2 regions of the Vibrio sp. QJM3NY_15 genome follow, and region 2 is predicted to be linked to the other one. Evidence: riboswitches for the same ligand, from Rfam matches in the RefSeq annotation. Region 2 holds a riboswitch; the other holds the start of a gene.
The links. A riboswitch is a leader RNA that binds a small molecule or an ion and turns the genes downstream of it on or off. The one in region 2 is predicted to bind cyclic di-GMP.

Region 1 (10,818 bases), on a different replicon from region 2:
ACAGTCAACGCTGGCCATAGGCTTTCGTTGCAAATGCATCACCATAGAGCGGAACATTGGGTTGTAGTGGCAGGTACTGCGAAAGTAACCAACGATGAGAAAACGTATCTCGTCGAAGAAGATCAATCCACTTACATTCCGCTAGGTCACATCCACAGCCTAGAGAACCCTGGAGACTCACCTCTCGAAATGATCGAAGTACAAACCGGTAGTCATTTAAGTGAAGACGATATCATTCGATATCAAGACAGCTATGGGCGAGATGTTCGAAACCAACAAGCTGATTCATCTCAAAAAAACAAATCGAAATAAAGCGGCGACAATCAAGTGAAACCAACATTAGACCTTAGCTGCTTTAAGAACAACGATATTCGCGGCATCATTGGTGGCCAAATCAATGGCCACTTTGCCTACCTGCTCGGCAAGGCATTTGGAGAATACGTCCTATCTACGACACCTGAAGCCCCATTCGATGGCTTGGCTCATGTAGTGATTGGTCGTGATAACCGAGAGACGTCTCTTTCATTACAAGAAGCCATAACCAAAGGCTTAATCGAGTCTGGGATAGCAGTCATCGACCTAGGTATGACTGGCACTGAAGAGGTCTACTTTGCGACTCGCCACCTTAACGCCATTGGCGGAATCCAAATTACGGCAAGCCATAACCCAATCAATTACAACGGAATGAAATTAGTTGGTTTGGACGCTAGCCCGATAAGTAAAAACAGTGGTTTAGATGAAATCAAACTACGCATTAAAGTATTGAATCAAGAGGTGAACAGTGATTTATCTGTCGGTCATGTACAACCAAATCACTCTAGTCGATCGACCAGCATTCTCGCCCCTTACGTAGATCACCTGCTCACTTATATAAATCCATCCAAACTATCACCGATGAAGGTGGTGGTTAACGCAGGAAACGGGGTTGCAGGACATGTTATCGATGCTTTAGAGGAGCGTTTCAACAAACTCAATGTTCCTGCCACCTTCATCAAGGTACACCATGCCCCTGACGGAAAATTTCCTAATGGCATCCCAAACCCATTGATTAAAGAGAACCAAGTAGCAACTCGAAATGCAGTCTTAGAGCATTCCGCCGATCTAGGTATTGCGTGGGATGGCGATTTCGACCGTTGTTTTTTCTTTGACGAAAAAGGCAATTACATTGAGGGTTACTATATTGTTGGTTTGCTCGCTGAAGCTTTCTTGCTAAAAGAAACGGATGCAACCGTATTGCACGATATGCGTATGACATGGAACACGATTGAAGTCGCCAACAAGCTTGGTGGGAAGGCTATTGCGGTCAAAGCTGGGCATGCGCTCATCAAAGAGAAGATGCGAGAGTTAAACGCGGTGTACGGTGGTGAAATGAGTGCGCACCATTATTTTCGTGATTTTGGGTATTGCGATTCAGGAATGATTCCTTGGCTCTTAGTGATTGAACTAATCTGCGAGACTCAACAATCTCTTCATCAATTGACCAGTTCGAGTATGGGTAGATTCCCTTCTTCGGGAGAGATCAATCGTAAAGTTTCCGACCCAGAACAAGTCATGGCATATGTGTTGTCGCACTATCAAGATAACGCCGTTGAGATCGATCACACAGACGGGCTCAGCATGAATATGGGCACATGGCGCTTCAACTTAAGAAAGTCCAATACAGAGCCACTGATACGTCTCAACGTGGAAACCAAGCAAGATAGAGCTTTGCTGTCACTCAAAGTCGACGAGTTACTGTCTTTTCTCATTTAAGAGTACAAGGTACTTTCCGTTTACGACTAAGAGCCACAAAAAAGCCCTTACTAGCAACGGCTAATAAGGGCTTTGAATTTTCAGTCGCTTAGTCGCTGACTGTAATTAGTCTATTTGTTGCGGCGAGCTTCAACAGCGTCTGCCAACTGGCGAAGTACTGTTTCAGTATCTTCCCAACCAATACATGCATCAGTAACAGATTGGCCGTAAGTTGCAGCTTTACCATCAACAAGATCTTGGCGACCTTCAACAAGGTGAGATTCAATCATCACACCAAAGATAGCTTTATCACCGCCTGAGATTTGAGCACTAACGTCATCAGATACGTTCATTTGACGCTTAAACTGCTTAGAGCTGTTTGCGTGGCTGAAATCAATCATTACCTTTTGTGGAAGGCCTGACGCTGCTAGTTCTTCTTTGATTTTACCTACATGCTCAGCGCTGTAGTTTGGCTCTTTACCGCCACGTAAAATGATATGACAGTCAGGGTTACCCACTGTTTCAATAATTGCTGAGTGTCCGTACTTAGTTACAGATAAGAAGTGGTGCGAAGCACTTGCCGAACGAATAGCGTCTGTTGCGATCTTGATGTTGCCATCAGTACCATTCTTAAAGCCAACTGGGCAAGATAAGCCAGAAGCCAATTCACGGTGAACTTGAGATTCAGTAGTACGCGCGCCGATTGCACCCCAGCTGATTAGATCTGCTACGTATTGAGGTGTGATCATATCTAGGAATTCACTTGCCGTAGGCATTCCCATATCAGTTAGGTCAAGCAATAGCTTACGTCCAAGACGAAGACCATCATTTAGCTTGAACGTATCGTTCATGTACGGGTCATTGATTAGGCCTTTCCAACCAACAGTTGTACGTGGCTTTTCAAAGTAAACACGCATTACGATTTCTAGGTTATCGCCTAGTTCGTCGCGTAGCACTTTCAAACGTTTACCATACTCAAGCGCAGCTTCTGTGTCATGAATAGAACATGGGCCAACAATAACAAGCAAGCGGTCGTCGCTTTCTTCTAGAATATTGTGGATCGCTTTGCGGCTTTCAAAGGTTGTAGAAGAAGCAACTTCTGTCGCTGGAAACTTTTCTAAAACAGCAACAGGTGGTAATAACTCTTTTACTTTGTTAATTCTTACATCATCAGTCTGGAACATTGCTTACTTCTTCCTTTTTTCTATCCTTGAGCTGAATGTACGTTGTCTCACGTAACTTTCTATCAGCACTAATCTTCTTGTTCCCTGTAACTTAACTAGTAAAAACTCTAGTTTCAATCACTAATTGAAAATAAACGCAATTTTTTTTGTGTTTTATATTTAAAACACCCTGTATACCATTATTTACACGCTATCGATTGCGTAATTTATGACAGGTTAAGAACGGTTATACTTCAAGCGTCACCGTACATGTAAAATTATGCAGAACTTGAAAATAAAAAAGCTCACGTGATTAACGTGAGCTTTTAACTAATTACATTCTTTTCAATGGCTTGACAACGCTATCAAGCCCTTCAATTTTTAATGCCAAACACAGCTTGAGTAAGTCACCTAACTCACCAGAGGGAAAACCTTTTTTATCGAACCACAGTAAGTATTCCTCCGGCAGATCGATCAATATACGACCAGCGTATTTACCAAATGGCATTTGCATTCTAGCAAGTTTAATCAGGTTCTGTTTCTCTAGCATTACAGGCTCTTTCTAGGCTTTTTCTATTCTTTGTAGAGTATCACCTAAACGCTCAACCCAATAGTTGATTGCATCTTTGGCATCATCTAGTGAATCAATCATTGTCGAGAAATCTTTATTGCCTGCTTCACGGTCAATGGCTGCAAACAATGGTGTACCCTCTTGAGCATCACTTACCAAGAGCTCAACGCTGGCGCTTCCCACATTGGTGTGCTCTCCGGTCGTGACCTTAGATATGGTAGACATCGCAAGACCAAACGGCAGTACACTACTGGTCACAGCTAAGATGGGGTTGGGGGTTTCAACGTTACTCAAGGCAATGCTTAGGCGCAGCGTATTCCCGGTAGGCTCATCGACAATCGTTTTATGGGGCGATATTTTCTCTTCCAAACGCGCAACCATGTGATCAGTGAGCTCCTGAATGTCTTCCTGCTCTAACGATCCTTCTTTTGCCAGTACAAAAATTTGGTCGATCACCACAGAGTCGTACTCATCGAGTTTGGCTTTCAGGCGCTGTGAATCACGTAACCCTATCCTCGCCCATACAAGATCGACGCCTCCATCAGGTCCGACGCTAAAATCTTCATAGCTGGTGAATTTGGTTGCGGTTTTAATTGGGCCGCCTGCACAACCAAACAAAAAGATGCTGGTTGCAACAAGCAAGAGAAGTTTTAAAGGTGTCATAGCGCACTTCGGTTAAATTTATGAATCCAAACAAGTATGCCATACCCTATGTGAAAAGATTGTAGAAAAAGGGGTTAAAACTCAGAGCTATCTCTAAAATTAGTCATGTTGCACAGTGTGTGCATACTCGACAATCACTTGATTACCTTCAATGTAAGCATTTTGGATCTCGCCATCCACACTCATTCGGCTTTTCAAATACACCACTTTAGGCCCAGATTGGTTGCCTTCTTTGAGTGAAGGGAACACATTCCTAGGTTCTAAATGAAGTAAACGACAAAAGTGGCTAATAAAAGACATCGTTAATGGTGTCTCGCCTCTCAACACTCTAGAGAAATCAAGCTGGTTCATTCCTAGCTTTTTTGAAAACTCCATCTGCGTAATTCGCATTCTCGATTTTTGTGACATCCAAGTTTGATACAGCGCGTCTCTATCTTGTTCTGTGAATTCCATACTGCTTCCTTTATATAACTTATACCAATCAATTGTCCGGCTTTTCATACATGGCGTGTCAGGGTTTGGTTAGTGGAAACCAAAGGTTTGGTTTTGATATGCGCGCAATTGTTGTATAGAACGAAACACAATCACCAAAATCATTCACAAAAACGATTAGAGCAAATACTTTCTTCATTTATATCAATAATTTATACGTTAACGAACTAAACATATAGCAAGTTAATTTGTATTAAGAATTAAAAGTTCGAGATTAGCATTCCACATTTCAATCGATTGATTCGCATTTATAAAACGGGTTGGCTACATTCCGCTTGCTTAAACGCACTTCTGGCAAACTATTTGAAAGAATAGGACGCAAAGCCACCGGTCTGTCGACAAATATTCTGTCTATGATAGCGGGGCCGCCACTTAATAGGATTTAAGTGTCAATGCATGCCCGAGTGTTCTCTTTTTTTGTCGGCCAAATACAGTAAGGACAAATAATGAAACAACTCCCAAAAAAATCACTCATCGCGCTATCGCTACTTAGCGTAAGCGGTGCAAGCTTCGGTCACGGTTATGTTTCGGCATACGATAATGGCGTAGCAGAAAGCCGTGTCGCGCTATGTAAATTCCCAGCGAGTGATACACAAGAGAAAAACACCAACTGTGGTGGTATCCAATACGAGCCACAAAGTGTAGAAGGCCCTGAAGGCTTCCCTGAAGTCGGCCCTGCCGATGGAAAAATCGCCAGTGCGCAATCATCTTTAGCGGCAGCGCTAGACGAGCAGACTGCAGATCGCTGGGTTAAACGTCCTATCAAGTCGGGCTCTCAATATTTTGAGTGGACGTTCACTGCCAACCACGTGACTAACGACTGGAAATACTACATTACTCAACCAGACTGGAACCCAAACCAGCCTTTGGCGCGCAGCTCTTTTGACTTAACACCATTCTGTGTTGTTGAAGGCAATGGGCAACAACCACCTATGCAAGTAAGCCACTTGTGTAATGTTCCAGAGCGCGAAGGTTATCAAGTGATCCTTGCTGTATGGGACGTAGGTGATACTGCGATGGCTTTCTACAACGTTATCGATGTGAAATTTGATGGCGACGGCCCTATCATTCCTGATTGGGATCAAGGCGGTCAAATCAACCCAACTCAAGATCTAAACGTTGGTGATGCTGTCTACACTCGTGTCTTCGATCAATCGGGTGAGAACGGCTTCATACAGCACAGAGCTCGTCATTGAGAGCAACGAGCAAGGCAAAGCAAATAACTGGTCTTACGCGCTTGCCTCTAAGATCAACAAAGAACAAGCGCAAATCAAAGCAGGTCAGCTGAACGACCAAGGCGATTTTGCACCCGTGTACGGCACGAACCCTGTTTACCTAAAAGCCGGTTCAGGCTTTAAGAGCGTCGAGATCGGTTACAAGATTGATACTCCAGAGCCCGAGCATGAGCTAGCAGTGACAGGCCTAGAATCTGAGTACATTATTGATGAAAACCAGCCAACACAGCTTGATCTAACTTTAGAAGCAACTGGCGATGTTCAAGCAGAACTGACGGTGTACAACCATCACCGCGAAGCACTCGCTTCTCAAAAATCAGAACTGGCAGACGGACAAGTTGAAGATGTTCAACTCACTCTGTCTAAATCGGAGGCTGGCCACCACATGCTTGTGGTTGTGACTAAAGATGACCAAGGTAACTTAGTGGATCAAAACACGCTTGATTTCCACCTAATGGACGAGCAAACACCGCCACCCGCTGGCGATTACGACTTCGTATTTCCTGAGAGCATTGAGTCTTACACAGCAGGTACGAAAGTACTGAGCAGCGATGGTGGCGTTTATCAGTGTAAAGAGTTCCCATACTCTGGTTACTGTGTTCAATGGACTCCAACAGCAACTCAATACGAACCAGGTGTTGGTTCACACTGGCAAGATGCTTGGAACAAAGTGGACTAATTACTAGCCAGTCACTTACTTTCTAGTAGGTACGTGCTAGTAATCAGCAAAACAAAAAACGGATGCCTAGAGCATCCGTTTTTTTATTCAGTATAAGTAGAAACACCAGTTATCAAAGTAGAAATATCAGCTATCAAAGTAGAAATATCAGCTATCAAAGTAGATAGTGGTCCGCCAGCAAAGCGACAAACAAGATCATGAGATGATAAATGGAGAATTTAAAAGTCTTCATCGCCATATTAGGCTCATCACGATATTTAAGTACCCAAGCGTGATATACAAACCCGCCGTTTAGCACCAAAGAAGCGCTCAAATATATCCAGCTACTCATACCAACCAACACCGGCAATATACATACGATGCTTAGCAGCAAGGTATAGAGCAGAATCGATGTTTTGGTATAGGCAATACCATGGGTCACAGGCAACATCGGGATGTTCACCTTGGCATATTCGTCACGACGATGAATCGCCAACGCCCAAAAATGCGGAGGCGTCCAGATAAAGATGATCATCACCAACAACCAAGCGTTTGAATGCAGTTCATTGGTGACCGCCGTCCAGCCCAATAACGGCGGCATCGCACCTGCGATCCCTGCAATCACGATGTTTTGCGGCGTAGCCCGCTTCAAGTACATAGTATAAATCACCGCATAGCCTAATAAGCTCGCAAAGGTTAACCAAGCAGTGAGTTGATTAACCCACACCACTAATGTGACAAAGCCAAGCAAACCAATGCCAGCAGCAAAGCTGAACACACGCACACTGCTGAGTTCTCCTGACGGCAAAGGGCGTCGATTTGTGCGAGTCATTTGCCCATCGATCTTTTTGTCGATCAAATGGTTAAATGCCGCTGCCGAGCCTGCCATCAACCCTATTCCGATCATTCCAAACAGAGTTTGCTGTAAAGGTAATCCGTTAGGCACCGCTAAACACATACCAACCAGTGCCGTCAGCAACATCAAAGCCACTACCTTGGGTTTGGTCAGCGTTAAATAGACCTTCCAAGTCGCTTTGTTTTTCGAGGCCAGCTCATTTTTTGGAGCACTTTCTCCGTTGGCTGTTATCTCTTGACTGGCAGCGAGATCTTGACTTAAAGCTGCGCCTTGAACCACCACTCCATGTTGTGTTGATGTTCTAGTGACCATGATTACCTCCTTGTAATACATCGTTCTTCATCAAGTACTCACTCGGTTGACGTTGCCAAACCACAAAGTTTGTAACAACCATGGTGACAAGTAACAGAGCAGCCACCAAATTATGCAAAACGGCTACCGATATCGGTAGGTGAAACCATACATTGCTGATCCCCAAACTGACCTGTGCAAACAACACTATCGCCAAAGTGACAGCCAGCTGTCTTTGCGGTCCTTTTTCAAGCTTCCAAAGCTGATAAACAACCATCAACACCGTAAGTGTGGCAGCGATAGCCCCGAACCGGTGCATGACATGTATAGTTAATCGCGCAGGATATTCCAACACACCAAACTCATAGTTATCATGGCCGTGTTGAGCAAAATCGAAGGCATTCTTGAAATCTAAATAGCTTGTCCAGTTCCCTTCGCAGATAGGTAATTGGGTACACACCAGAGCGGCATAATTAGACGATGTCCATCCACCTAGCAATATCTGCCCAACCACAACGATTAACCCAAACAATGCCCAAGCTTTAAGAGGAGAATGGGAAACAGACTCACCAAAGTGATGTTGGACATTAGACAGACGACAATAGAGTAAACAGAGCAGCGACAGCAGCGTAAACCCGCCCATAAGGTGTGCCATCACCACAACAGGCATCAGCTTTAGAGTAACCGTCCACATACCTAACAGGGCCTGAAAAATCACAGTGGCGGAGATAAGTAGAGGAAGTCCAACGGAGGTAATGTTCTTTTTGATGCACCAAGCGACAACTACAAAGATAAGCAACCCGAGCGAGCCAGCAAAGTAACGATGTATCATCTCTATCCATGCTTTATCTGTTTCAAGAGCTCGTTCTGGGAATTGGAGATTAGCCTCACTGATTGCTGTGGCATTGGATGGCACGGCCAGATTACCATAACATCCTGGCCAATCAGGGCAGCCAAGACCAGCATCCGACAAACGAGTATAAGCACCGAGCACAATAACGGTGAGTGTCAGTAAAATAGTCAGCCTCATGATTACCATGAGTAATTTGGGCGCTCTATTTTGCATCGCTTATCTCCCTATATCGAATCGCTGACAACGCATCATCGCTTCTTCACTAATCCCAACATTTGTCTATTTACTAGGTATTACCACTGGTTAACCCACACGTGATAATTTGAGTAACTTCCTTAGATCGTGGATCATCCCTTTGGATTGGCTAACTAATTGAGACGGTTCAGAAACGCTCTTATACTCCATAACAAGCTGGCCCAGTGGGTCAATAATCACAATCGATGCCGGAGCAAATTCAGCTCTCAGTTGGTCTCCACCAGCAAGAAACTCTAAATCAGGCTTGTTAATGGTTCCCTTCAAAGAAACGCCCTCAGCCACAAACACCACCGCCGTGACTCGCTCTTTGTTCTTACCTAAAGCCAAGTAACTCTGATTAAGGTAGTGTAATTGTTGCTCACATAGGCTTTCGCATTCAGTCGGGGCGATATATCCGACCAACCAACCTTCTTCAGCCACAGGCAACGTGATACCAACATCTTCCAAGGTCACCCTTGGCTCAACGAGTTCTCCGGAATTGGTAACGCCTGCTGTGTACCAATGCTGCTCCAGCACGGTTTTAGCAATAATGGCAGGCAAAGCAAAAATCAGAATCAGCCCTATCAACATCAAACGACCTTTCGAGCGACGCTTCTGCAATAACCGCGTCTCTTCTTCTGTTTTGCTTAAAGCTTGAGGTTTATCCATGTTAGTCCCCTACCTTGGGTGTCCCTTTCATATACCGATAACCAATTAACACCATCAAAAACAGCAATACCCCAGCCATTACAAACCATTGAACTGAGTAACCAAAATGCTTTTCAGATTTCATTGCCGTTGGCCGCCATAGAAACTCATAAGGCCATGACTCTAAGCTCTGCGGTTGAAAAACAAAGGGCATCACCTCTTTCTTTGTGTATTGAGATAGCTCTTCGATATTAAGATTCTGAATGCGTTTCGGTGTCGTTTCTTCTAGACCCAATGTTTGACTCAGAGGGTTAATCGACCGTGTGTACAAACGCCCAGACATCGTGGTTGGTAATACAATGTCGCCTAACTTCGGTAGCTCTCTTCTGTCATTACTCGCCGCAACAAACCCAAGATCGATCAAAATCCGTTTCTCTACGCCTTGCGACTGAATATTGCCCAGCATGTAAATCACATAACCAACGACACCTTGATTGATCTGATTATCTAACAAGAGGACCAAACCGCTTTGTGCTGCCAGAGTGATGTTGACCTTTTGTCCGTTCCAAATCTGGCGGGTTAAGTCGACTTGAGTTTGAGTATTGCCACGTTGCCAGTCGCTGATCACTAACTCCAAATCCTTAGGTGACTTCAGAGCTCTTTCTAGCAATTGTTGTTCATAGCTTAGTTTCTCGTTACCTCGGTCTAACTGCCACAAACCTAACTTGATTAAAATGCCGACTGAAACCACAGTTAAAACAACCGCTACCCAAAAACCTTTACTGCGGAACTTGTGCGCATCATCAATTAATCGGTTTGGAATTATCACTATGGCGTCATCTACCTTTGTGTTGTTATTTAAAGTTGTATTGGTCGCTTTGCTGTTTTTCATCGCTTTCAACTTGATGAAAGGTCTAATCCAAATCGCCTCAGGTAAACACAACGGAAAAAGACTGAGTCACTTCTTGGGTCGTCGTGTAATGCTGTCTGCCATAGTGGTGCTGTTACTTCTGCTTGCTTTGGCTTCTGGAGTCATCACTCCTAACCCTCGTCCTTATTAATTCGGCTTACGCTCAGTGATTATCAGGTTCGTGTTCTCACTAGAGCACGTACACAAACACGAATAGACCCAACCAAACCACATCAACAAAGTGCCAATACCAACTGCCCGCTTGGAACGCAAAATGGTCTTTCGGTGAGAAGTGGTCTTTTGCAACCCTAGCCAGAAGCACAATCAAAAAGATCGTTCCCAAACAGACATGCAAGCCATGGAATCCAGTCAATAAGAAGAAGGTGTTGCCATAAATACCGGATTGAAGTGTAAGCCCCATCTCTTGATAAGCATGAACATACTCTTCCACTTGGAAGAACAGGAAGAACCCAGCCAGCACAATCGTGATTTCTAGCCATACGATCAATGCCA
Region 2 (10,818 bases):
CTTCAGCACCAACCGCATTACCGGTGAAAAAGAAGAAGTGTACTGGCGCGATGTAGGTACGATTGACGCGTACTGGCAAGCTCATATGGACCTTCTTAAGAAAGATGCGCCATTCTCGCTATACAACCGCAAATGGCCTCTACACACTTATTATCCGCCACTGCCACCAGCTACCTTTACTGACTCGGCAAATGGCCGAATTCAGATCATTGATAGCCTTGTGTGCAGCGGTAGTTATGTTCGTGGTTCGCGCATTGAAAAGAGTGTGTTGGGTTTCCGCAGCAATATCGCATCAGCGTGTGATATCAGCGAGAGTATCTTACTGGGTGATGTGAAGGTTGGAGAAGGTTGTATACTACGTCGCGTTATCATTGATAAAGATGCCGACATTGCACCAGGCACTCAGATTGGCGTAAACCTGACAGAAGATAAAAAGCATTACCACGTATCTGACGATGGTGTAGTCGTGATTTCTAAAGGAGCACGAGTTGGTTACTAAGACTCTCTCGGTACTTTTTGTAGCGTCTGAAGTTGAAGGCTTAATTAAAAGTGGTGGCTTGGCTGATGTAGCCAAGGCACTGCCTAAAGCGTTACAAACACTCGAACAAGACGTTCGAGTGACCATCCCCGCTTATCGAAACATCCCAAACATTGATTCAGCAGAAGTCATCTTGGCTACCGAGCTGGATCATTGGCCTCACACCGCTTATCAAGTTAAGAAATTGAGTGTCGAAGGTGTTCAAGTTTTTGGTATTGAATGTGCCAAGTATTTCGATCGCCCTGAAATGTACGCTGAAAATAATCACGCTTATGCCGATAACGGAGAGCGTTTCTCGTTCTTTAGTGCTGCGTGTTTGGATATGCTTCCTAAACTTGGCTTTCAGCCCGATATCGTTCATGCCAATGATTGGCATACGGGTTTTGTTCCCTTCTTGCTTAAGTCTCGTTATCAACAACACGACTTTTTTAAAAATACACGCAGCGTAATCTCGATTCACAATGCGGTTTTTAAAGGCGTGTTTTCTTACGAAGAGTTGCAGTCTTTGCCTGAAATGCACAGCCATAATGTTCCGGAAGCTGCCGTAAGTGATACTCACGTGACGATGCTGAAAGCGGGTGTATTGTGTGCAGATAAAGTGAATGCAGTTAGTCCAACTTATGCACAAGAGCTGAAGACGGAATTAGGTAGCCATGGTATGGCAGCTGAATTCCAACACAGATCTAACGACCTGTTTGGTATTCTGAATGGCTGTGATTACGGTGCCTGGAATCCGGAAACGGATGCTTTCCTGCCTCGCAAATACAAAGCGACCAAACACAGCATGGTTCGCGGAAAATCAGCTTGTAAGCAAAAATTGCAACAAGATGTTGGCCTGCCAGTCACCGATTGTGCGGTTTATGGCATGGTTTGTCGTCTGACTAATCAGAAAGGTGTTCACTATTTATTGCCTGTCATCGAACAGTTCTTGAAGAACGACTTGCAGATTGTGATTGTGGGTACTGGTGATCCGGTTTTAGCGAGTCAGTTGAAAGAGCTATCGGCACTTCATTCAGACAAATTCTCGTTTGTAGAAGCTTACAATAACGAACTTGCTCATTTAGTTGAAGCCGGTTCTGATTTCTTCTTGATGCCTTCTGAATTTGAGCCTTGTGGCTTAAACCAAATCTACAGCATGGCTTACGGTACTTTACCAATTGTTCGATCTGTAGGTGGCTTAAAAGACAGCGTAAATGATTACGATCAGGATCCTGAGATCGCTACTGGGTTTGCTTTTGATGAACCGACACCACAAGCGTTATTGGCTGTGTTACATCGCTCATTACTGCTTTACGCACAAAACCCATCTGAAATTAAGCGTGTTCAGCTTTATGCCATGCAGCAAGATTTTAGTTGGGAAGATGCGGCTAAAGAATATCTTGCGATGTACCATTCGGCACTTTAACTCGCTGAAATAGTTTTAAAATTAAGTTGACAGCTAGTAATCGTTTGTAATGAAAGAAGGCGCTCTGAGACTAGAGTGCCTTTTTGTTTTCTGGTCAGATCACATCACGTTTACGCAGACAAAACTTGCAAACTCATTTTAGTTAGGTAGAAAAGGAGGGTAGGTATTCACATGACTAATAGTAGGTTTGACACTATTATCACTTAATCTGCTCAATAGCGTGATATCCTTAGCCATCGCCTCACCATGAGGCATAGCTCCATTATTATAATTAAAGCGATAGGTATGTCTGAGAGTTTATTATTTCATAAAACATTTACTCACCCTACGAGCGATGAATGGGTTGTGTTTGTGCATGGCGCGGGGGGCAGCTCCTCAATCTGGTTCAAACAGATCAAAGCGTATAAACAACATTTCAACTTGCTTCTCATTGATCTGAGAGGGCACGGTAAGTCAGACAATATACTTAAAGGCCTGATTACGAACCGCTATACGTTCAAATCGGTCACGCTCGATATCCTTAAAGTACTTGATCATCTAAAAATCCGTTCAGCGCATTTCGTTGGTATGTCTCTCGGGACGATTATTGTTCGCAACGTAGCGGAATTAGCTGCAGGGCGTGTGCGTTCAATGGTACTCGGTGGTGCCGTGACTAAGCTTAATACTCGCTCTCAAGTACTAATAAAGCTGGGTAATTTAAGCAAGCACATCATTCCATACATGTGGCTATACAGCCTTTTTGCTTATGTTGTTATGCCGCAGAAAAGCCAAAAAGAATCTCGTCATCTATTTATCCGTGAAGCCAAAAAACTGTGTCAAAAAGAATTTAAACGTTGGTTCATCCTAACCGCTGATGTGAATCCTCTTATGAAGTACTTCAAAGATAGAGAGTTGCCGATCCCGACTCTTTATTTGATGGGAGAACGTGACTACATGTTCATCAAGCCCGTAAAAGAGATGGTTGAAGCGCACGAGTCGAGTGAGTTAGTGGAAATAGCGAATTGCGGACATGTGTGTAATGTTGAAAACCCTGAAGAGTTCAACCAACGTTCTATCGCGTTTATTCAAAAACAAATCCAGTGATTATCTTGGTTCGCTATCAGAACTAATAAATCGAATTAAATAAAAACGGGAAGCTAATATTAGCTTCCCGTTTTTATTTTAAGGGAGGAGTATCGATGGTTTGTTACTTGGACGCTTACTCTGGAGAAGCAGCACCACATTGCCAACAAGAACCGAATTGCGCTTCATTGACTTCATGGCACTCACCGCAACGCCACTCTTCATAGATGATCGAATCTTGCTGTTTTTGGTAGTCATTGACTATCTTACGGGCTTTACTGGCTAATTCTGGCTCATATAACCATACGTAAGGGTCAGTTTCCTCAGTGAATGGGATTTCCCCTTTCAAACCGAACAAGCCCTCACCACGGACTTCACACGCAATATTCTCACTTTCTAACAATCCACAGATGATATGGGCTTCTGTAGGATTCGATGCACTGAAGATTTTCATTGAAATAGAACCTTATTCGGCTTTGGCTTTTAGTCAGCTATATACGTTATTCCGCTATACACGTTAGTCAGCCACAGGTGCTGAGCGAAACTTACTCATCAACCATTTAGCAATAATTGGGAATACCCCCAACAAGGCAAATGACAATAGTACTGAAGGAGATACGATACCCGAAAGTGAATCAATTTCTGCGAGTTGAGTACCAGCATTCAAGAAAACCGCAGTACCTGGCAACATCCCTATTTGGCTTGTGATGTAGTAACGAGTTACCGACATTGGGGTTAACCCCATTAACAGGTTGATAAGGAAAAATGGGAAGACAGGAATCAGACGTAGAGAGAATAAGTAAAATGCCCCGTCTTTTTCAACGCCCTTGTTAATGGTTGCTAACTTGTCACCAAACTTAGTTTGGATCCAGTCACGTAACAGGTAACGGCTACTTAAGAAGGCGAGGGTTGCACCAATAGCACTTGCAAAAGATACCAGCAGTAAACTGTTCCAGAAACCAAACAAGGCAGCGCCTAACAGCGTAACAACCGCAGCGCCTGGAATTGAGAAAGCCGTAATCATGACATAGGCGACGAAGTAAATCGCAGCAGCAGCAATAAAATTGCTCTCGATGTAGTCATTCAAAACAGCTTGTTGAGCTTTCGCATTCTCAAGTGTTAGGTATTGGCCGAAATTGACGCCTAACAGGATGATGGTTACGACCAATACGATACCCAATATCATTTTATTACTCATTGATACTTCCTCTAATTTTTCAATGCATACAATTAGTATAGATAGACAGGCAAAGCATAGATTAACTTTCAACAGATATAAAAAAACTGTCAGTTTGCTTTTGATTGCTGACCATTTTTATAAATACATCTGACTACTTCACCTTGAATGGGCCGATGACAGATAGGTTCGACGTTAAACACATGTTAGATCTGATGTGTTTTTCTTTCTAAGGTAGGAGGTTGTTTTGCTTGAACAAATTCTATTTAATAAATTTTAAGGCTATAAAAAGTGACAGGAATTTGAAATACATTTGGTCTTGGTACGTTCTATATACGTAACAATCGAGACGTAAAGGTTGTTCCGATAATGATTCAGGCATAAAACTAAGGAGTTAGCTATGAAATTTTTATCATTGATTACTGTTATTGCGACTGCAGGTCTTATCTCTTTTCAAGCAACAGGTGCTGGTGTTTACCACCGGGTTGCCGCTGAGTCAAAAATATTCAAAGGTGAAACAGTATCTACTGAAAACCAAGCCTATGAAGACGGAAAGAAAATATGGCAAGATTTGAATACTAAAGAATCTTTTGAGCTTAGTCGCATTCTTCCTCAAGCTTCTGAAAAGGTAGACGTGAGATCTTTTGAAATCAAGAATGGTTCTATTAAAGTCAAAGAGATTATGGATTCTTCAGGAACCATCAATTTTGTACCCATGGTAAAAGTTGATTACAAATATTATTACCGTCCATCTTTTTAGCCAGTCCAGTGCTAGCTCTCTAGCTTAAAGGAGAGCTACTTTTTTTGTATAAAAAAAGCCGCAAGAATGCGGCTTAGTTATGTAGATAGTTTGAACTGACAATATTAATTGACGCGACTGATAAGCTCTTCACGACGTTGCTGCGGTATAACAGACCAATGAGTACCATTGATCGCACCTTCTAGCGCCCAAAGCAGCTCAATGCTGACAGAGGAAGCATGTGATTCCTTGATGGCGTTAAATGCGTTTACAGAGCCAGATTCATATAAACATTCTACAGAATCGATCCCGGCCTTTTTTAACATACGCTCGGTAGCGAGTCGAAGGTTAGGGAGGTCCTTTAATCGAGTTGGCTTAGCAGAAGATTGCTCAGCTTTCTCTTCTTTAGCAAACCCCAAAGACGTCGTAGCAAGCTGCAAGATTTTTTCTTGGTCTTGCCACAAGCCTTCCGGCAATGCGAAATACTTTGTGACGACAGGGAAACCACGTTTTTTGTAGACGTATGGTCGAAACCCTTGTTGCTCGAATTGCTTTGTTGTGTCTTTGTCCGCTCTTATGTGCAACTGGTCGTTAACAACCAGAGCAAACATCGTGTCATCAGCAAAAAGCCCGAATCCACCAAACATTGAGCGTGACTTTATTTTTCCTAGGGGCTCAAATAATTTCATTGAGTCCTTTAGTATCGGTTTATCCATGTTATCTATCTCGGTGTATTTGAACTACGCCACCAAATAAGCAGGTCCGAGAGATTAGCAAAATGTTGCAATTAAATTGTCAATAAGCCGTAAATTACTAAATTGTTAGTAATTACCGCATTTTGCCATCGGTAACCCCGCTACCATACCAACGAGTGGTTTAGGCCGGAAGCTTTGCGTCTCACTCTTTCGAGTGGTTTGCCCTGTGCGTGACTGACTGAATAGAATAAAGTTTTTGTTGAATGAGGCTCACACCTGATATTTCAAAATGTGATATTGCTTCAATTAATGATCTTGGTGTTATGCAACTGGGTTTATTTTATCTGCTTATAAAAAAAGCGCACTCAAAGGTGCGCTTAATGAAATTAAACTCGATTTATCAATTAATTTAACGTTTTAACCGTGCTTCGCTCAACAATTTCTGGGTGCATTTCGAAGACACGTTTTTCATGATCTTTATCTTTAATGCGTTCCAACAAAATTTCGAATGCATTTTTACCAACACGACGCTTAGGTTGGTGAACCGTCGTCAATGGTGGAGAGAAGTATTCCGCAAGTTCAATGTTGTCGTAACCGATAACCGAAATATCTTCAGGAATACGAATACCTTGCTGCTGCAGGCGACTCATTAGGCCAAGTGCCATTGTGTCGTTAAAACAGAACACTGCGGTAGGGCGATCTTCCATCTGAGCAATTTTATCAGCCGCAAGTACAGCGGTATCACACTCAAAGTTACCTTCAATGATGAGCTTTTCGTCGGTTGCCACCTTCGCTTCATTGAGTGCGCGTTTGTAACCCGCGATGCGTTCTACACATGCTGCTTTGTCTAAGTGGCCACTTAAACAAGCAATCTTTGTGTGACCACGTTCTAGCAAGTACTTGGTTGCTAGATAGCCGCCTTCTTCAGAGTTGTCGATGATCTTATCAGCCTGAGAGGTTTCTGGGCCCCAATCCATGACAACTTTTGGGATATCAGCATGGCGATCTAACATGCCACGAAGTTCTTCTGTTAAGTCAGAACACATAACCAAGATGCCATCTACACGTTTTTCTGCAAGCATTCGAATGTAGTCACGTTGCTTCTCATAGATACCACCCGTGTTACACAGAATCAAAGTGTAACCTTGACGGTAGCAGTAGCTTTCAACACCATCGATTACTTCAGAGAAGAAGAGGTTTGTTGATTGAGTCACTAGCATGCCGATAGTGCGTGTTGAATTGCATTTCAAGCTACGCGCTACAGCACTTGGTGCGTAGTTTAACTCGTCTACGGCTTTATTTACTTTCTCTTGAGTCGCTTCTGCAACAAAACGTGTTTTGTTGATTACGTGAGAAACGGTGGTAGTTGATACGCCTGCTAAGCGAGCGACATCTTTTATAGTGGCCATGGTTTTATCCTATTAGAAGCTACTTTCCCAAAGTACGGAATAAAGTAGCCGTTAAGCTACCTAACTAAGAGCTTAAATTTGTAGGGCTCTTTGGGGTACTAAAGTGCTAAAAAACAAAAAACCGCTATTGAGCGGCTTGTCTTAACACCGAAATGCTCTGAACTTAAATAAGCATAGCATTTCGTGAATGTTTCATATTTTATCGTTTGCGGTCACAATTTTAGACTGACTAGAAATTACTCGCAATAAAATTCACCCAGAAATCTGGGTGAATTGTCACATTCTATTGAATTTGTTTACTTAATCATCAGCGAATCTTATTCACCCGCTAAATACTGAGTGTCCAGATTACAGAAGGCCACGAGAAGAGTTGCCACAGATGCATAGAAACCGAATGAATCGATCTCACAACATTTAACGTTGAACTTTGGTACCCAAGTAAGGACTTGATGTTCAATAAATTGCTGTTGAACAGTGAACGATTTTTCTAATTCTTCTTCAAGCTCAGTGTCATTTGAACGGATGATGAGATTGCCAAGGAAATCAAGTTCGATAGCAATGTGGTCTGCTGGCTCTTTCAGATCTTGGTTAACTACCAAGTTGTGCTTAGCCATGATCTCTTCCATGTCTTTAGCTGGCTTGTCGTTTAATAGACCCGTTTCGCCGATATACATTGAAGCGTAAGGTAGAGCACCATGTTTATCTGTCTTTAAAAATAGATCGCAAAAGTCAGCAGACAGCTCTAGTTGGGCATCTTCACGTGTTTGTAGACGGTTCAATGCGTCTACCAGTTTATCAATCGCAGGCTTGAGTGTTTCGTTTTCGCCTAAACCAGTCAGGAAAGAACGGATCTCAACAGAGTGGTAGTGGTCGAGTTCTTCTTGTGTGAGCTCTTTAGCGAACAAGCTTGATAGCCACCAATAGATTTCAGCTCTTTGTTCGTTGAATGCTTTCGTATCTTTCATTTCATAGATCCTGATTTAGTCTTGTGATGTTTATATACCCAAGCATCGCGAAGTCATTTGGGTATAAGCACACCAAGGCTCAATAACAAGGTTATTTGCTAAACGCAAAGTGACTCGTTAGTCGTAATGCCTATATTGAATTGCGATGGACGATAAATAGCAAGGTTTTAGATTGTCTTGTATCAAAAAATATTCATGTTTCTCGCTTTTATCTGCTGTACCACTAGAATTGTTACTAGTTATGAATAGAATGGTTACTGAAACTATTAAATAAGAAAAGTGGTGTAGATGAGCTATCACGTATTAGTCGTAGAAGATGATGTGGTAACCCGAAGTAAGCTGGTTGGATATTTCCAGAACGAAGGTTACACAGTGAGCGAAGCGGAAAGCGGCGCTCAGATGAGAAACGTGTTGGAAGAAAACAACGTTGATCTCATTATGCTAGACATCAACTTACCAGGCGAAGATGGATTGATGCTAACTCGCGAATTACGCAGTCAATCGGACATTGGGATTATTTTAGTTACTGGACGCACGGATAGCATCGACAAAATTGTAGGCCTAGAAATGGGCGCAGACGATTATGTTACTAAACCCTTCGAACTTCGCGAGTTATTAGTTCGAGTTAAAAACTTACTTTGGCGTATTGCTGCGGCTCGCAAAACCGCGGTTGGTACGGCAGTTGAAGCTGAAGACGAATCTGTGGTTCGTTTTGGTGAGTGGACGTTTGATATCCCTCGTCGTGCTTTAAGTAAAAACGGTGAGCCAGTTAAGCTGACTAAAGCAGAATATGAGCTGCTCGTTGCGCTTTCGTCTTACCCTAACCAAGTGTTAAGTCGTGAACGTATTTTGAACATGATCAGCCACCGAGTGGATGCTCCAAACGATCGAACCATCGACGTGTTAATCCGTCGCATGCGTGCGAAGATGGAGTTTGACCCTAAGAACCCACAAATCTTTGTGACGGTTCACGGTGAAGGTTACATGTTTGCTGGTGACTGATTCTCTTCGGGAGTTCTAGTCAGCAACAAAATTTGAACGTAAAAAAGCCGAGGTATCATTGATGCCTCGGCTTTTTATTACTTGGTTTTTACCGTTAACGAATTGAACAGCTGAAACTTACTAGGTTACTCAGTTTTACTCATTCGCAGAGTTACTGATTAGCTTAGTTTATTGAGGTTGCGCTGCAGAAGCTGCGCTGTTTTCATCGACTAAGCTAGAAGCAGCAGGAAGAACAATCGGTTCTTCAACTGGGTCGCTGCTTGTGTCTAGCCAATCACGTAGGCTCTGCCAAACCAATCCCATCGTTTCGTGCCAGTAACGCTCTGTTTGTTCAAGATAGAGTGCTTTTGGCATGTACTTATTCCAAGGTTCAACAATCCCTTCTTGTGCAAGGTAGTTGGTTGGAGCGGGTAATGGTTTCATACCAGCGGCATTGAATTCATTCAGTGCGCGAGTCATGTGGCTTGCTGAAGTCACGAGCACCATTCTTTTGTTTTTCACGAACGCAGCGGCTTGGCGAGCTTCTTCCCACGTATCTTTCGCGGTTTCAAGCAGAATGATGTCAGGTTTTGCGACACCGAGTGCTAGCGCGACCTTAGCCATCATTCTTGCATTACTTACTTCAGTGCCTGCCCCATAGCCAGACAAAATAAGTTTCGCACCAGGGTAGAGGCGTAGAATGCGGATCCCTTCACTTAAGCGCATTAAACCTGTGCGGCTAAGCTCAGATGTGGGTGGTATTTGATCATCGACGACGTGACCACTTCCGAGAACCATTACGTAGTCGACGGTTTCATCGACGGGTAAAAATGCAGTGTGTTGCCTTTCCATTGGCATTAAAAGTTGACTAGAAACTGGTTGGAAAGCGATTAGGAAAATACCACAGAGGGCTGAAAGGGTAATTAGGCAACCAGTCTTCCTTTTGGTAGTAAACATCACTAGGGCTAAACCCAGAAAAGCGAGAATTAACATTGCTGGCAGTGGCATCAATAGCGAAGACACTACTTTTTTCAGCTCAAACATATCCGAATAGTCCGAAAAAACATCACTTAGTAGTAAAAAGAGACATCGCCTCTTTATTCCTGAAATTCCTGTGACAGAATAGCAGGCACGATAGGACATAATAACTCAAGTAGCCGTGACTGAAGACCGTAATTTCGACGATATTGCCCACAAATTTGCAAAAAATATTTACGGCTCTGACAAAGGAGAGATCCGTCAGATCATCGTATGGGAAGATTTAGAACAAGCTTTGAGCAAATTTGACCATTCAGCTTCGCCTCTGCATGTTCTTGATGCCGGAGGCGGTCTTGCACAGATGTCGCAAAAAATTGCGGCGTTAGGGCATAACGTCTCTTTGTGTGATCTCTCTTCTGAGATGCTTAAGCTTGCACAAGAAAGTATCAACGAAGCGGGTTTGTTAGAACAGTATCGGTTTATTCATTCTCCGGTACAAAAAGTGGCAGAACACCTTGAAGGCCAAGTCGATTTTGTGATGTTTCATGCCGTAATGGAATGGCTCGCAGATCCTAAAGAGGCGCTTGATTTATTACTGGAACAAGTAAAACCCGGTGGCGTTGCCTCGATAATGTTTTACAACCACCACGGATTAGTCCTGAAAAATGTGATTTGTGGCAACATTCCTCATGTATTGAATGGGATGCCACATCGAAAACGGTTTAAGCTGCAACCACAAAAAGGCTTGAAGCCTGAAGAGGTTTATCAATGGATAGAAGACGCTGGTCTAGAAATCTGTGGTAAATCAGGCATTCGTTCCTTCAGTGACTACATAGGTAATATGGAGTACATGGGCGATTACCAATTTG

Region 1: it holds a riboswitch for cyclic di-GMP, as region 2 does, so the genes downstream of both, gbpA (N-acetylglucosamine-binding protein GbpA) here and AC3CKG_RS10740 (TfoX/Sxy family DNA transformation protein) in region 2, are expected to answer to the same signal.

What each region holds. Positions count from the first base shown of each region.
Region 1 is NZ_CM173518.1:155,594-166,411, forward strand. Features, by position in the region: gene AC3CKG_RS17165 (mannose-1-phosphate guanylyltransferase/mannose-6-phosphate isomerase) at 1-312, shown strand, start outside; gene AC3CKG_RS17170 (phosphohexomutase domain-containing protein) at 328-1,752, shown strand; gene aroG (3-deoxy-7-phosphoheptulonate synthase AroG) at 1,863-2,915, opposite strand; gene AC3CKG_RS17180 (DUF3820 family protein) at 3,229-3,444, opposite strand; gene AC3CKG_RS17185 (DUF3313 domain-containing protein) at 3,457-4,128, opposite strand; gene AC3CKG_RS17190 (hypothetical protein) at 4,228-4,581, opposite strand; cyclic di-GMP riboswitch class I at 4,904-4,993, shown strand; partial or broken gene gbpA (N-acetylglucosamine-binding protein GbpA) at 5,067-6,534, shown strand; gene cyoE (heme o synthase) at 6,689-7,681, opposite strand; gene AC3CKG_RS17205 (COX15/CtaA family protein) at 7,671-8,726, opposite strand; gene AC3CKG_RS17210 (hypothetical protein) at 8,817-9,416, opposite strand; gene AC3CKG_RS17215 (SURF1 family protein) at 9,418-10,287, opposite strand; gene AC3CKG_RS17220 (DUF2909 family protein) at 10,226-10,456, shown strand; gene AC3CKG_RS17225 (cytochrome c oxidase subunit 3) at 10,496-10,818, opposite strand, start outside.
Region 2 is NZ_CM173517.1:2,407,627-2,418,444, reverse strand. Features, by position in the region: gene glgC (glucose-1-phosphate adenylyltransferase) at 1-499, shown strand, start outside; gene glgA (glycogen synthase GlgA) at 489-1,943, shown strand; gene AC3CKG_RS10760 (alpha/beta fold hydrolase) at 2,229-3,026, shown strand; gene AC3CKG_RS10755 (putative signal transducing protein) at 3,142-3,459, opposite strand; gene AC3CKG_RS10750 (TVP38/TMEM64 family protein) at 3,523-4,203, opposite strand; gene AC3CKG_RS10745 (DUF3316 domain-containing protein) at 4,583-4,942, shown strand; gene AC3CKG_RS10740 (TfoX/Sxy family DNA transformation protein) at 5,047-5,637, opposite strand; cyclic di-GMP riboswitch class I at 5,765-5,850, opposite strand; gene purR (HTH-type transcriptional repressor PurR) at 6,021-7,025, opposite strand; gene torD (molecular chaperone TorD) at 7,343-7,990, opposite strand; gene torR (two-component system response regulator TorR) at 8,279-8,992, shown strand; gene elyC (envelope biogenesis factor ElyC) at 9,161-10,015, opposite strand; gene cmoM (tRNA uridine 5-oxyacetic acid(34) methyltransferase CmoM) at 10,131-10,818, shown strand, end outside.